2 regions of the Bacillus sp. SSR7 genome follow, and region 2 is predicted to be linked to the other one. Evidence: predicted binding sites of a transcription regulator. Region 2 holds the regulator's gene; the other holds the start of a gene.
The links. Region 2 encodes LexA, which represses DNA repair genes until DNA is damaged. Its sites were predicted from a motif close to CGAACATATGTTCG; they were not measured.
Positions count from the first base shown of each region.

Region 1: addB (helicase-exonuclease AddAB subunit AddB) is a predicted target of LexA. The motif match lies at 2,370-2,383, and genes of this name have one in related genera.

Region 1 is NZ_JBVVXV010000012.1:134,134-141,998, forward strand. Features, by position in the region: gene addB (helicase-exonuclease AddAB subunit AddB) at 1-2,344, opposite strand, end outside; gene lepB (signal peptidase I) at 2,461-3,024, opposite strand; gene AC0NJG_RS19950 (TVP38/TMEM64 family protein) at 3,081-3,674, opposite strand; gene AC0NJG_RS19955 (DUF4306 domain-containing protein) at 4,023-4,619, opposite strand; gene AC0NJG_RS19960 (competence protein ComK) at 4,859-5,440, opposite strand; gene AC0NJG_RS19965 (hypothetical protein) at 5,725-5,910, shown strand; gene AC0NJG_RS19970 (hypothetical protein) at 6,230-6,442, shown strand; gene cspA (RNA chaperone/antiterminator CspA) at 6,632-6,835, opposite strand; gene AC0NJG_RS19980 (phosphotransferase) at 7,189-7,865, shown strand, end outside.
Region 2 is NZ_JBVVXV010000005.1:6,516-14,380, forward strand. Features, by position in the region: gene AC0NJG_RS11420 (methionine gamma-lyase family protein) at 1-422, shown strand, start outside; gene glnR (transcriptional repressor GlnR) at 598-987, shown strand; gene glnA (type I glutamate--ammonia ligase) at 1,036-2,370, shown strand; gene AC0NJG_RS11435 (PadR family transcriptional regulator) at 2,749-3,072, shown strand; gene AC0NJG_RS11440 (DUF1700 domain-containing protein) at 3,065-3,607, shown strand; gene AC0NJG_RS11445 (DUF4097 family beta strand repeat-containing protein) at 3,608-4,414, shown strand; gene lexA (transcriptional repressor LexA) at 4,501-5,121, opposite strand; gene AC0NJG_RS11455 (YneB family resolvase-like protein) at 5,263-5,919, shown strand; gene AC0NJG_RS11460 (DUF896 domain-containing protein) at 5,965-6,204, shown strand; gene AC0NJG_RS11465 (bifunctional metallophosphatase/5'-nucleotidase) at 6,228-7,826, opposite strand.

The DNA of each region.
Region 1 (7,865 bases), on a different contig from region 2:
CTGTACTTAGCTTTTGCGCACGATTTCGGTAGAATAAGCTTGATAATACGCGGCTACTTTTTTGCTTCCATTCATCCGAAGTTACGTAGAAATTATATACATCCCACCAAAAGTCTAAATTCCCTTCAAATCCATATCGCTTCCACGTTTGAAGTTGCTGCATAACATATGACAATGTTACTTCTGGCGTTGCTACGTATGAAATTTGTTCCGAACGTGATAAATCATTTACATCATTCGTAATAAATGTATCTTTCACATCAGGGAACATTCTTTTTATTTTCTTAATAAAGCTAGATGCAAGTAAAGTCTTTCCTTCTTCATCTGCAAGCGGACATGAAATATACAATTTTTCAGTTGCTCTCGTTACCATTTGGTACATAACGAACTGTTCTTCTAATAAAGTTTGTCTCGTCGTTGGTGCGAGTTCAATACCTGCAGCGCTAAGAACATCTCTTTCCTCATCAGAAAGCATACCTTCATCCATAGGTGCTGCTGGAATCACACCTTCATTCACGCCAATGACAAATGTTGCTTTCACATTTGATAATCTAGAACGATCAATATTCGCAATTAACACTTGGTCTAATGACGGCGGAATGTTTGCGAATTGAAGCGCCTCAAGACCTGTCGACATAACGTCTGTGAACATAGAAAGTGACATTTTCTCTTCGCCAAGCATCTCAACGAACGTATCAAGAAGACTCATAACTTCTTCCCATACTTGTTCATGATCTGTCGCAAATAAGAAATCTCCGCTCTCTTCTGCACGAATACGTAATTCCTCTAACTTCTTCGGAACGTCAAGCTCTTCTAAAAATAAGTAAACAGCTTCGCACATTTGCATAACCGTTCCCGCACGCTTCAGTCTTTTTTGCATACGAATAACTGGCGTTCTTACAACGTCACGTAATCGATTTATTTTCTCTTCCATTTCACGTTCACTGTCTGTAATCATCCCGTCCGTATCGTCAAGAGAACGATAGCGACGATACATCCATGGATCTTCAGAAGTCCATCTCTTTCCTTGTACACCGTACGCTAAACAGTAGTTTTCAAACTCATCCATCTCTTCGCGCATCGTTTCTTTTCTTACGTCCAATGGATATAAAAGCTCTGTTTTCACGCAGCGAAATACTGCATCATAACGCCAATTCCCGCTAATAATCTCGAGTGCAGAACGAATGCATTCTACTAGCGGATGATGTGACATCGGGCGTTTTTCATCGATGAAGTGCGGGATATTATAATCTGTAAATAACGTTCGCATCACATCGTAATAACTTTCCCCATTACGAAGAAGAACCGCAATATCTCGGTAACGGTAGTTTTCGTCCGCCACAAGTCTACGAATTTCACGTGCAACACCTTCTACTTCAGCTCGTAAATTCGCGGCTGTATGAATCGTTACACTTGCTTCTCCGTGAAATTTTTCATTTGGTCGTGCTTCGTAGTGCGCTTCTAAATGCGCTAATGATTGCGAATGAAAACGCGGCTGTTCCATAAGTGGAATCGTTTTTTCAATTTCTATCTTCTCTTCACGTGCTACTTGTTTTATTTTTTCATACGTTAACGTCGTTTCATAAAATAAATCTAGTTCATTTACTGGTTGTGCTAACGTTTTTTCATCTAGCGTTAACGTGATTGTCACTCTCGCTCCGCAAATCATAAGCTGTCTTACAATTTCTAGCTCCTGCGGTGAGAATGAATGAAATCCATCTATATAAATTTCAGCCCCATTTACATATTCAGACTGCGGAAGCTTTTCTACTAGCAATTGTAAGTAGTCTTCTGAATCTAAATATTTTCCGATTAAAGCACGCTCGAAATCATCATATAGTAGTTGTAAATCATACACTTTATTCGCTAATAGCTTTTGTTCGGCACTGCTACTATGCGCATCTAATTGTTGCCACATTTCATATACGTTTGATGGCGTCACGTTATATCGTTTAAACTCCGCAATCATACTGCCAAGATGTTCAAAGAAACCGTTTTGCTCCGCTGCTTTTTGGAATACCGATAATCCATCTTTACGAGACTCTACAATTTTACGAAGTAACATATGTACGCCCGCTTCATCAATGTGAAGACGACTCGCTCCGCCAACTTCTTGCAATACTTTCCACGCTAATCGTGAAAAACTAAAAACTTGTGCCCGAATAGAACCTCTAACATCCTCACTACCAATTAACGCCTGCTGCGTTTGGAATGTCATCTGTTCTGGCACAAGATATAATATTGTTTCCCCTCTTGGGCGCTGTTTTAACTCTTCTTGCACTTCGTGTAAACAAAGTGTACTTTTTCCACTTCCCGCTCTACCAATCACAAATCGAAGTGACATGTAACCCCACCTTTCACTTACATAACGAACGTTAGTTTGCTATTATAATTGTATTATAGGACACGAAAAAAGACAAACGGAGTAGTTTGTCTTTTTCTATACTTCTACCTATTATATCAACCTTTTGAAAAATTCGTTTGCACCTCTTGAATTGGCCAATATCGTAAATCAACTTTACCGACAACTGTATCAGCTTTTACAAAACCAAAATGTCTACTATCCCAGCTCCCGAGGCGGTTATCACCTACTACAAAAATATATCCAGGCGGCACCGTTTTTTCCTTCGTTAACTCTTCTAGCGTAAAGTCACCTGTTAGTTGTCGTCCATTTATCTCTTTCTTATATTTCTCTAGATAAGGTTCATCTACGAATTGTCCGTTTATATATAGTTTATCATGCTTATATTCAATATGATCCCCAGGTAAACCGATAATTCGTTTTACGTAGTCCTCTTTTTTATTCGCATGAAACACAACAACATCAAACCTATTCAAGTCCCCCACTTGATAACTCACCTTATTTACAACGAGCATATTGCCATCTTGCAATGTCGGCATCATTGACTTCCCCTCTACAACATACGTTGAAAAGAAAAACGTTCGAAAAAATACAGCTAATAATACACCAATTAAAATTGTTCGTATCCACTCTATGCCTTCTTTTTTCAAAGTTTTCTTCATCCGCTTCTCCCCTTATCCTTTAATAATGAAGCTTTCCTTTACAAAGAAGACTATTCTTAATGTAGTTCTAACTTTACTTCAATTCTCTTACCGACATACCATAAAATAAAAATACCAATCGCTACAATGACTGATTTCACCGGATTATGAATAAATGACATTAAATCATGACCGATATACGTTAAAATAAAAATCATCACAAGCTTTCCGAACGCAAGCGCAAGGCCAAACTGTTTTACACTAATGCGTGATAGACCAGCGACAACATTTATAAGCGCAGACGGTGTAAACGGAAAACAAAAGATGACGAAAATCGGCGCGAACCCTTTCCTTTCAATCCATCCCATTGCCTTTCGTACTTTCTCATGCTTATTCACAAAAGAAAAGAAACGACTTCGACCAAAATGGCGGATTATGAAAAAGACAAGTAAGGCACCCATTACTGATCCAAGCCAAGAATAAAGAAAACCAAGCCAAAATCCAAATGCAACAGCATTCGCCAGTACAAATACGATAAGTGGCAATGCTGGAATTAGCGCCTCTATCATCGGTAGCCCAATACCAAGAAGTGGTCCGAACGCTTTATAGCTTTCAACAATATGATCCATATTTTCTGGTGAAAAATACTCTTTGATTGTCTGAAAATCCATTCTACACTTTACCCCTTTACTCTAAGTACTACCTCTACTGTATCATTGCCTATATGAAAGAGGAAATGGTAGATACGACATATGGAGATGTAATTATTAAGTTTCCATACCTTTCATTAGAATTCCTTCATTATTATGCTATGATAATCTATCAATATTCGACAGGATATGAAGTTAATTTAGACAACGTACCCAGATTATCACTCAATGGTTATTATAAAAAAGAAGAAGATACAGAAAGTAATAATTAGTCTTTTTTCATAAGAATAACCCTACTGCAAGTAAGGTTATTCTTATGAAAATAAGTAGCAGCGGATAATTATTTTACCTTCAAACAATTCCCCTTTTCTATTGGCTATTTCTTACAAGCAATCTTTTTAGCAAACGTACACTGTCAATCACAGTAAGTATTAACAAATATATAAAAGATAGTATTAATACTGTACTCCGAATAGGTAACATTCGAAATTTGTATAGAAACTTATCAACCATATATATATCTTGCTCATTCGTTATAGTTGCAGGAGTAAACATAAGATAATCTTTCCAATTATCTATCCAAGTTAAACTAACTGCGGAAAATTGTGTTATCCCTAACCATAAGTAAATAAAAATTGATATAAGAATCATATATTGCAAACTATGCAATATCTTTCTTTGCTTCTTGCATTCAATAATTTGAAAAACAAGCAGTGTCAGTACGTACACAATCGATAGAAGAAATACTATGGTGACAACTGGTTGAATTGAAAAAGAAAATAGTAATTTATCAATCTCACTAATTTGATTATATTCTGTAGCATTTTGAGGCGTAAAAATAAAATGTTGTTTGTCAGCCCCTATCATTAACTGACTACCAACAAAACCAGTAAACATAAAGGTAAGCAATAATATAGGCAAAACAAGAATATATTGCGCCCAAAATAACATAGTCCTTTTCAACATACCATCTCCTTTTTATACAGTATGAAAAAAATATTATGTACTTCACAAATGTAACATGATATATGTTCACACTATATTAAGTACACAGGAGAATTACCATTATATTGTAATTCTATATTATCTTAAGCCCTTAGAGAACAAAAAGTTTGTACATTTCTCTCGTTTTGTTTATAAATCTTACAACGTAAACTGGATATATAATGAAATCAAAAAGGATGAGTCACCCCATCCTTTTCCTCTCATACATCCTCTTCTCTAACAAAATACACTTTCTCATAAGCTGGTCTTAATGTTGATTCATCCCTTTGATCAATCTCTTTAAAACAAGGGCTCCCTTGTTTTTTCCTACGATCTTCATACTCCGTTCGCAATTTCGCAGTACGATTTTGTTGATTTTCAAAACTAGTTTTCGATATCTCTAACTTCACCGCAAAGCCATTTATAAATCTAATAATAAGGTTTCCATCTTTTAATTCTTTATTGCTTTCAATATAAAAATGAGATAACCACGCGCACTCTTTTCTAGAATACGAATAGGTAGGGAAAAAATAAAGTTGATCGGTCGGACTAATCGCAATTGGTGCTTTATGTGTAATATGAGTTAACTCTTTCGTTCCTTCTTTTCTGCCTAAGAAACTAGAACCATGCTTACGACAACTTCTTTCTATAATATCTAGAGGTTTTTGAAATACGAAAAAAGAGTCTTGCACTTCAACAACTCGCGTAACAATTTTCTTTTCACTGAGAATTACAGGAAGTAAGGCCATTGTATTTTTATTTACAACATAGTTTTCGACGTAGCGTTCTACTTTACTTTCCATATTCCACTATCTCCTTTTTTCTATTTATATTAGCAGCTGCATGTATAATTTTAGCATCTATGAAAAGGAAATGGCTTACAGATTCCGCTTTTTTACAATACTTTATTATTTGTCAAATACCTTTTAAATTACAAAATAAAAATATATCGTTTTTATAAAAATAAATCTATACAAAATCTATTTATACTACCTATAAATATTTACAACTACTTCCTCATTTCGCATCATTAAGACAATTAACTTTGCTATAATTAAAATAAAAATCCAATATATGGAGGTCCGCTATGGAAGAAAAAGAAATGCAACCAACGATTCACATGAAAAATAGCAGCATTGTGATCGTGAAAAACTCAGCTAGCATTATATTCGCTTTATTTTTCATTCTATTATTTTTTGCAAAGCCTTTTCGTAAATCGAAATGCTCTGAATGTAAAAAACGAGAGAAGAAAAAGGTTGAAAAAGAAAAGTAAAAGGCTTTCCATTTCGGAAAGCCTTTTACTTTTCTTCATATTTTCTTCCAAGTTTCTCTATATCCCCTTTATTTTTAATATTATTACATATTAAAAAAATGATAAAAAAATTATCCACTTCTTTAAAAGTACTTGTACGTGTTACCCGTTTTTAATTTCCATTAAGAACTTCCACTTTATACATCACTAGTAACTTTTTAATTCGTTAAATCTGCAATATAAGTTTTGTATATAATTCCATTTCAAAACACAAAATATGTAAGTGATTATTTATGATTACATTAGTTTTTTATTTAATTCCAAAAAGGAGCTGTATAATATGGAGAAAAAAAGTCTATTAAGCCAACAGATTAATAGCGCCCCATCAGATGCTCTGAATACCCCTAGTAAGGAGCAAGAACAAATGTTAGAAACATCATCTCAAGACGAACAAAATTCTAACAACAATGCTAACAAAAAAGATATGAATCAAAGCCTATATGGCGCAGATTTACCCATTTCAGATGTAGACAGAACAACCAATAAAAAATGAATTACAAAAAAAAATTAAGAACAAATAAAGTTTTACTTTCTCGTTTAGAAAGTAAAACTTTATTCAGCCCTCAATAATTGAGCGTTAACAAGCAGTTGGTCTCCCGCCGAATTTTAAGATGGAAAGACTTTCTCCACAACAAAAAAAGGATGGCAGCAGCCATCCTTTTTTCCATAATAAACTATAAAATTATAGTTTGATTACGTTTTTAGCTTGAGGTCCACGGTTACCATCTTCGATTTCGAAGCTAACTTTTTGACCTTCTTCTAGAGATTTGAAACCGTCAGTTTCGATTGCAGAGAAATGTACGAATACGTCGTTTTCGCCTGGAACTTCGATGAAACCGAAGCCTTTTTCGTTGTTAAACCATTTTACTTGTCCTGTTACTGCCATAATTATTTCCTCCTAAGAAAATACATTTTTTAAATTTTTAGTTTTCCTATCTAAAAAAAGAATCCACACATTATCAAATACGAAACATAAACTAGTTCTCACATACTTTTTCTCGTTCGTTTTCAGCACTTGATAATATATGGATTGCTTAATTTAACTATTCAACTGACATTATCATAGCACATTAAAATAAAATGTACAATCTTTTTTGAAAATAACTGACAAATTAAGTCGCGTATACAATTATAAATATCTTATTCGAACGAAAATAAACACAGTATTTGAATGCGATTACATCCTTGTTCTAAGGTGTTACAATATAATCACACAGTCTTGATAATGGAGGGGATTATATGTCAAACTACGCCAACGAAGAAAAGCTTACAGGGGGAAACGTCTCAAACGTATATCGTTCTAAAAATACTGTTCGGCGAGAATTGAGACCAGACAGTGCAAAAATTCATAAGTTATTACAGCATCTAGAAAACAAAGGTTTTCATTACGCACCAAAGTTTTTAGGTATAGATGAGAAAAATAGAGAGATTTTATCTTTTATTGAAGGAGAGGCTGGGAATTATCCTTTAAAAGAATATATGCGATCTAATGATGTGTTAAAAGAAATAGCAAAGATGCTTCGCCTTTATCATGATGCGGTAAGTGACTTTGCGTTATTAGATGAGTGGAAACCTATGGACCAAACCCCAAATAATATTGAGGTTTTATGCCACAATGATTTTGCTATATATAACATTATATTTAATAACGAGAAGCCAGTAGGGGTTATTGATTTCGATGTTGCTGCTCCTGGACCAAGAATTTGGGATATCGCTTATACGCTCTATACTTGTGTACCTTTAAGTAGAACGTATTATACAGAATCAGGCGAGGCAGTTCATTATGAATCGGCACAACATGCTGGCCGTATGAAAAAAAGAATAAAATTATTCGTCCAGTCCTACGGTAAAAGTATGGATGAAGATTACTTAGGTATGGTGTTACTGCGATTAGAAGCATTATGTACATATATGAA
Region 2 (7,865 bases):
TCTTAGCGCCGCATGTAGCAGGACAAGCGCTAAAAGGTGCGATTTTTACAGCTGCATTTTTAGAAAAGTTAGGAATGAATACATCACCAGCGTGGAATGCACCAAGAACGGATTTAATTCAATCTGTTCAATTTGATGACAAAGATCGCATGATTGCATTCTGCCAAGCAATTCAATATGCATCTCCGATTAACTCTCACTTCACTCCATATGCCAACTATATGCCGGGGTATGAAGATGATGTAATTATGGCTGCGGGAACGTTTATTCAAGGTGCAAGTATTGAATTGTCGGCTGATGGTCCAATTCGTCCGCCTTATGTTGCTTACGTACAAGGTGGGCTAACTTATTCACATGTGAAGATTGCGATTTGTTCTGCAATTGATGCATTAATTGAAAAAGAATTATTAACAATTTCTTAAAGGGAAGCTGTCGATTTCGACAGCTTCTTTTGCGTGAAAGTAATGATTTATTTCATTAGAAAAAAGAATGAAAAATTTTTTAAAAAAATCATGTAAGAAAAGCTAACATCTATTGACACTAAACATAACATGGTATAAAATGAGAAGCAGTTAAGGCGAAGGAGGAACTGAAACAATGAAAGAAGATAGACGTTCTGCCCCGCTGTTTCCTATTGGTATTGTTATGGATTTAACACAATTGTCTGCACGTCAAATTCGCTACTATGAAGAGCATAATCTTGTTTCTCCAACCCGTACAAAGGGGAATCGTAGATTATTCTCATTTAACGATGTAGATAAGTTGTTAGAGATTAAAGATTTATTAGATCAAGGCTTGAATATGGCTGGTATTAAACAAGTGTTACTAATGAAAGAAAATCAAACAGAAGCAGTGAAAGTAAAAGAAGAAACGAAAGAAATTTCAAAAACTGAGCTTCGCAAAATACTTCGAGATGAACTACAACATACAGGTAGATTTAATCGAACTTCATTGCGACAAGGTGATATTTCAAGGTTTTTTCACTAAAGAGAACTGATTCTGAAGGTGTTTAGAGGGACTAAGGAGGAATTTATAATGGCTAGGTACACAAAAGAAGATATTTTCCGTTTGGCGAAAGAAGAGAATGTAAAGTATATCCGTTTACAATTTACGGACCTTTTAGGGGTAATTAAAAACGTAGAAATTCCAGTGAGCCAATTAACAAAAGCTCTTGATAACAAAATGATGTTTGATGGATCTTCTATTGAAGGTTTCGTACGTATTGAAGAATCTGATATGTACTTATATCCAGACTTAGATACTTGGGTGATTTTCCCTTGGACAGCTGAAAAAGGTAAAGTAGCTCGATTAATCTGTGATATTTACAATGCAGATGGCACTCCATTTGAAGGGGATCCACGTAACAATTTAAAACGTGTATTAAAAGAAATGGAAGCTTTAGGATTCTCAGATTTCAATCTTGGACCAGAGCCAGAATTCTTCCTATTCAAAGTAGATGAAAAAGGAAATCCAACATTAGAATTAAACGATAACGGTGGATACTTCGACCTTGCGCCGATGGATCTAGGGGAAAACTGTCGTCGTGATATCGTTCTTGAACTTGAAGAAATGGGCTTTGAAATTGAAGCGTCTCACCATGAGGTTGCTCCAGGGCAACACGAAATTGACTTCAAATATGCAAATGCAATTCGTTCATGTGATGACATTCAAACATTCAAACTTGTTGTAAAAACAATTGCTCGTAAACACGGTTTACACGCAACATTTATGCCAAAACCATTATACGGTGTGAACGGTTCAGGTATGCACTGTAACTTATCACTATTCAAAAATGGTGAGAACGTATTCTATGATCAAAACGGTGACTTACAATTAAGTGATGACGCTCGTCACTTCATCGCAGGTATTTTAAAACACGCACCAGCATTTACAGCGGTAGCAAACCCAACTGTAAACTCTTACAAGCGTTTAGTACCTGGATACGAAGCTCCTTGTTACGTAGCATGGTCTGCACAAAACCGTAGTCCATTAGTACGTATCCCTGCATCTCGTGGTATTAGCACACGTGTAGAAGTACGTAGTGTTGACCCAGCTGCAAACCCGTATTTAGTAATGGCAACATTATTAGCAGCAGGTCTTGATGGAATTAAAAACAAATTAACTCCACCAGCTGCAGTAGATCGTAACATCTACGTAATGACAAAAGAAGAGCGCGAAGAAGCAGGTATCGTTGATTTACCGGCAACATTAGCGCAAGCTTTAGTTACGTTACAATCAAATGAAGTGGTATGTGGTGCACTAGGTGACCATTTACTTGAGCACTTCATCGAAGCGAAGGAAATTGAGTGGGATATCTTCCGCACACAAGTTCACCAATGGGAACGCGATCAATATATGTCTCTATACTAAGAGGTGAGGAAGCCCTGATACTACGGTATCAGGGCTTTTTTATTTGTCGGCAATATAGGTGTTAGTTGAAATGAATTGAATAGATGCCTGAAAAAAATATGACGGTATTTGAATTTCTATTCCATATCTTTAATGTAACGTGGTGAAATTCGAATTGCTTTGTGTTCCAAAAGGGTGGATAAGTAAAAGTAACATGCGTAATATCTATAGGTATAAAAAATTGTACGATATGTTGTGTTCGGTATTGGATATGTTTAATACTAAAGTTCGATTGTTTAAAACTATAGTACCTTGCAATAAATAATACTAAGTGGTATATTATGGATATGTCTGGTACCGTGTATTGAACAGTACTGAAATGAGAAAGGGGGATTGTCCTTGAACGTTCAGTTTAAAAAAGGTGTGTTAGAACTGTGTGTATTGGCACTTGTGAAACGTAAGGATTGTTACGGTTATGAACTTGTTCAACAAATCTCAAATAAATTTTTAATATCGGAAGGGTCAGTATATCCTTTATTACGCCGTTTAACGAAAGAAGGATATTTTCAAACGTATTTAAAAGAATCTACGGAGGGGCCACCTCGCAAATATTATCAACTAACTGAGCAAGGGGAAACGCAACTGAATGTGTTAGTAACAGAGTGGCGTGATTTTGCGAAAGGTGTACAAGAAATTATTGAAGGGGTGGAATGGGATGAGTAAAGAACAGTTTCTTAAGGAATTATCAAGTCACCTTAGAAAGTTACCGGACGAAGAAAGAAAAGATATTTTATTTGATTATGAAGAGCATTTTCAGTTTGGGATAGAAGAGGGGAAAACTGAATCGGAAATAATAAAGGGGCTTGGCTCTCCGAAAGTAATTGCAAAAGAATTACTCGCTTTATATCGTTTCGATGAAATGAAAAAAGACCCGTCGACTTCAAATGTGACAAGAGCTGTCATGGCAGCGATTGGACTTAGTTTGTTTAATTTTATTATTGTGTTAGGCCCTTTAGTTGCAATTATTGCTTTTATATTTTCTTTTTGGGTCGGTGGGATTGCTAGTGTAGTGACACCATTTTTTGTTATTGGAAAAGTTTTTGTGGGTACTTTTATATGGTTGGATTTATTCGTTAGTATAACTTTTGTTGGAGTAGGTTTGTTGTTATGTATGATTGCTTATTATAGTACGAAGTGGTTTAAAAGGCTTTGTGTACGTTATGTAATATGGAACTTCAAAATGATAAAAGGGGAGTAGATGATGAAAAAAATATTGTTAGCAGCAATTGCTTGTATCATTATTGGAGTAATTGGGATTTCACAAACATATGAAAAAGCAGTGCAAGCTGCAGAAGAAGGAAACAAAGAAGATAAAATTAAAAATGAAACACTAAAAAATATAGAAGTTAAGTTAGATGTCGGGGATATTGTTGTCCAAAAATCTTCTGACGCTTCTTTTTATGTAAAGCAATCAGGAGATGCGCGTAAACAAGAGATTCGTATTACTGAAGATGGTGATACATTAAAAATCATTGGAGAAAGAGAAAAAGGTGCTTCATTTGATTTTTCCTTTTACGATTTTAGGTTTCAAACGTCTACAGTGACTCTCCTTGTGCCTGAACGCTCTTACCAAGATGTAAAAGTAAATTCATCTGCTGGACAAATTGAAATAAGTGATGTGAAAAGTGACCGTGTAAGTGCTAGAACACTTACTGGAGAAGTGGATTTGAAGCATGTAACGGCTAAGAATGTGGAGGGATCTACAAAAGCTGGTGAAGTAAACTTTAAAAAAGTAATAGGGAAAGTGACTGCAAAAACGACCAGTGGGGAAATAAATATTCTAGATCATGATTCTACGTATAATCTAGAAGCAAGTTCAACTGCGGGAGATATAAATATTACTTTATCGGAAAAACCAAAAGATGCGGTAATTACTGGGCAAAGTGCTGCCGGGGATGTAACAATTTTTAATAAAGAAAATAAAGACGTAACAATTGGCAAGGGGAGTAAAAAGATTAGTGGTAAAACAGCTGCGGGCGATGTGACGATTGAAACGCGTTCATAAGAAATAGAATGTATGAAAATCTATCAAAATACAAAAAAGAAGATAATTACCGTATATGAATAGGGTAATTATCTTCTTTTATATTCTTAATGTAAATCACGATATACGCCAATTACTTTACCGATAACTGACACTTGTTTTAAAATGATAGGTTCTAATGAAGAGTTTTCCGGTTGTAGACGGAAATGGTCTTTTTCTTTATAGAAACGTTTAACAGTTGCTTCATTATCTTCTGTTAAAGCGACTACAATTTCACCATTATATGCAGACTGTTGTTGGCGAACAACAACTAAATCTCCATCGAAAATACCAGCTTCAATCATACTATCTCCAGAAATACGTAACATAAACACTTGATCTGCTCCTGCGACAATGCTAGCTGGAAGAGGGAAGTGTTCCTCAACGCTTTCGACTGCTGTAATTGGTAATCCAGCAGTAACTTTCCCGACAATTGGAACTTGAATAACAGATTGTGTTTCTGTATCCATTCGGTCTTCACCTAAAATTTCAATTGCACGTGGTTTTGTTGGATCGCGTCGAATGTATCCTTTTTCTTCTAATCTTGATAAATGTCCGTGCACTGTAGAACTAGAAGCGAGGCCGACTGCTTGACCAATTTCACGTACGGAAGGTGGATATCCTTTTTCTTGTACTTTTAGCTTAATAAAGTCGAGAATGTCTTGCTGGCGTTTCGTTAACTTTTCCATGTTTTCTAACACCTCGTTTTCTTTCATTTTTCTTATTAATAAGTATAACATGTGAAAAAACATTCTACAAACATAAGTTCGAACAAAAGGCGAATTTATGTTACACTAAAGGGAAATTATAGTGAGAAAGAGGGGTTCATAATGAATGCAATTATTTATGCGCGTGTGAGTACAACAAAAGAAGCACAAGAAACATCATTAGTACGTCAAAAAGATGAATTATTGCATTTAGCGGAGCGCTATCAAATGAATGTTACTAAGGTGATTGAGGAACAGGCTAGTGGCTATACAATTGAACGTGACGGCATATTAGAAGTGTTAGATACAATTCGAGACGAACAAATTGATGTGCTACTTATACAAGATGAAACGCGCCTTGGTAGGGGGAATGCAAAGATTGCGTTAATGCACTGTTTACATAAAGAAGGAATAAAAGTATATACGCATACACATAATGGTGAATTGCAATTGTCGGATTCTGATTCAATGGTATTAGATATTATTGGTATTGTTGAAGAGTATCAAAGAAAGATTCATAATTTAAAAATTAAACGTGGTATGCAACGAGCAGTAGAAAAAGGCTATCGTCCAGAAAATAATTTAAAGAATCGTCATTTAAGTGTAGGACGAGAGAAGAAAGAAGTGCCAATTGAGGAAATTGTACGTTTGCGTAAGAGTGAACTTACTTTTGAAGAAATTGCAGCAACACTACGTGGCTTTGGTCATAATGTTTCAAAAGCGACGGTACATCGTAGATATGTAGAGTATACAAAGCAATTGCTTGATAAAGAAGAGTAACTATTGTATGATAATAATCAGTTTTGATTAGAAGGGGGATTCGAGATGCTTAGTCACGAACTCGTTGAACGCATTAACTTCTTAGCGAAAAAAGCAAAAGCTGAAGGTTTAACTGAAGAAGAACAACGTGAGCGTCAATCGCTACGTGAACAATATTTAAAAGGATTTCGTCAAAATATGTTAAACGAACTAAAAGGAATTAAAGTCGTTAACGAACAAGGTACTGATGTTACACCGGCGAAATTAAAAGCTTTAAAAAAGCAAGATAATGCAAAATTAAACTAAAAGATGGGCGAAGCCCATCTTTTTTATTTATTATAATCGTTAGTAATAACTTTCCAGTTGTTATTAACTGTTGCTTCTATCTTTTTATGTTTCAATATATAGTTAGCGATAAGTTCAGACATATCTGTTGGTATGTCTTTTATTACGGGCTTATTTTGAAACATAAAGAAGTTCCCTCCGCCGCTTGCGCGATAATTATTCATAACGACGTCATATTCTTCGTTCATATTAAGAGGAGTGCCTTTATGTTGTAAAGATTCTACTCTTTCGCCAATTGGTTTTGAAATGTTTAATACGTACGAAATTCCTTCCCACATATCGTAATTATAGTGTTGCGGCTTTGGTTCTATAAAGGTAGGGTTTACGATGATAGATCCATTTTCTTTTAATGTGAAATAAGAAGCAGAGAGTTCGAGAGCATCTTTTATATCTGAGCCAGTTATTCTAATTACTTTTAATGTATTTGGATAAATATAATTAGAAACGATGTCACGCATTGTTACATGTTCCGGGAAACCTGGAGATGTATTATGGAATAGGCTTGTACAAGAAATGGAAACATTAGCAATATCCATCTGTATTTTATTTATGAATTCAATAAAAGGATGGTCTTTCAAACGAGTTTGCATAGCATCTGAAATTTGCATGTCACCGTGGATGGTTCCAATAGGTTGATCAAGCCATTTTTGTGTTTTCTCTTCATAATCGGCTACCAAGTAAAGAACATCTGGATCTGCCTCGATTTCTTGCACAGTCAATAGTTCTGAATAACTCTCTTTTTTTACCCACTCTTGTTTCATTTTTTCAAATGTTATAGTTACTTTTCCAACTGAATGTCCATTACATCCAGTCTGTAAAATTGTTACACCATTACCCACTGTTTGAGCAATTTTTCGGTGCTGATGGCCTGTTAATAAAATATCTATGCCCTCAATTTCATGACACATTGCATACCCTTGGTTTTCACCTGTTAAAACTTCAGTCGGTTCTCCAGTTTGTAAATCGCGTTCAAATCCCCCGTGATACGCTACGACTAGTAAATCTGGTTTCTCGTGTTCGTGAATGTAAGCAACCCAATTTTTTGTTGTTTCTAACGCATCTTCAAATTGTAAGTCTTTAATGTGATGGGGTTGTTCCCAATTTGGAATGTAATGCGTTGTCATCCCTAAAATAGCAATTTTTATATTTGATTCAATGTGTTTTATTATATATGGTTTTCCGAAATAAGATTCTTTGCTGTTTTTATCTAAAATATTTGCTGATAAATACGGGAAGTTGGCAGTAGAAATAGCATGATTTAAGACATCAATTCCGTAATTAAATTCATGATTTCCAATCACTGCAGCGTCATAACGTAAATAGTTTGCTATTAATGACATTGGGTTTTTCTTATCTTTTTCATATGTAGCGTAATGATAAGTAAAGGGTGTTCCTTGTATGAAGTCACCATTATCAATTAATAGGACGTTTCTATTTTCGGAACGTTCTTTTTTTATAAGAGTAGAAATTTTAGCTAAACCAATTTCAGCTTTGGAGTTATCTTGATAGTGAATTGGATAAACAGTACCATGTATATCACTTGTTAATAAGATGTTTAAAGTTATAATTTGATTTTGATTCAATATCATTCACCTTTTCTATTATTATCTACCAATTAAGCA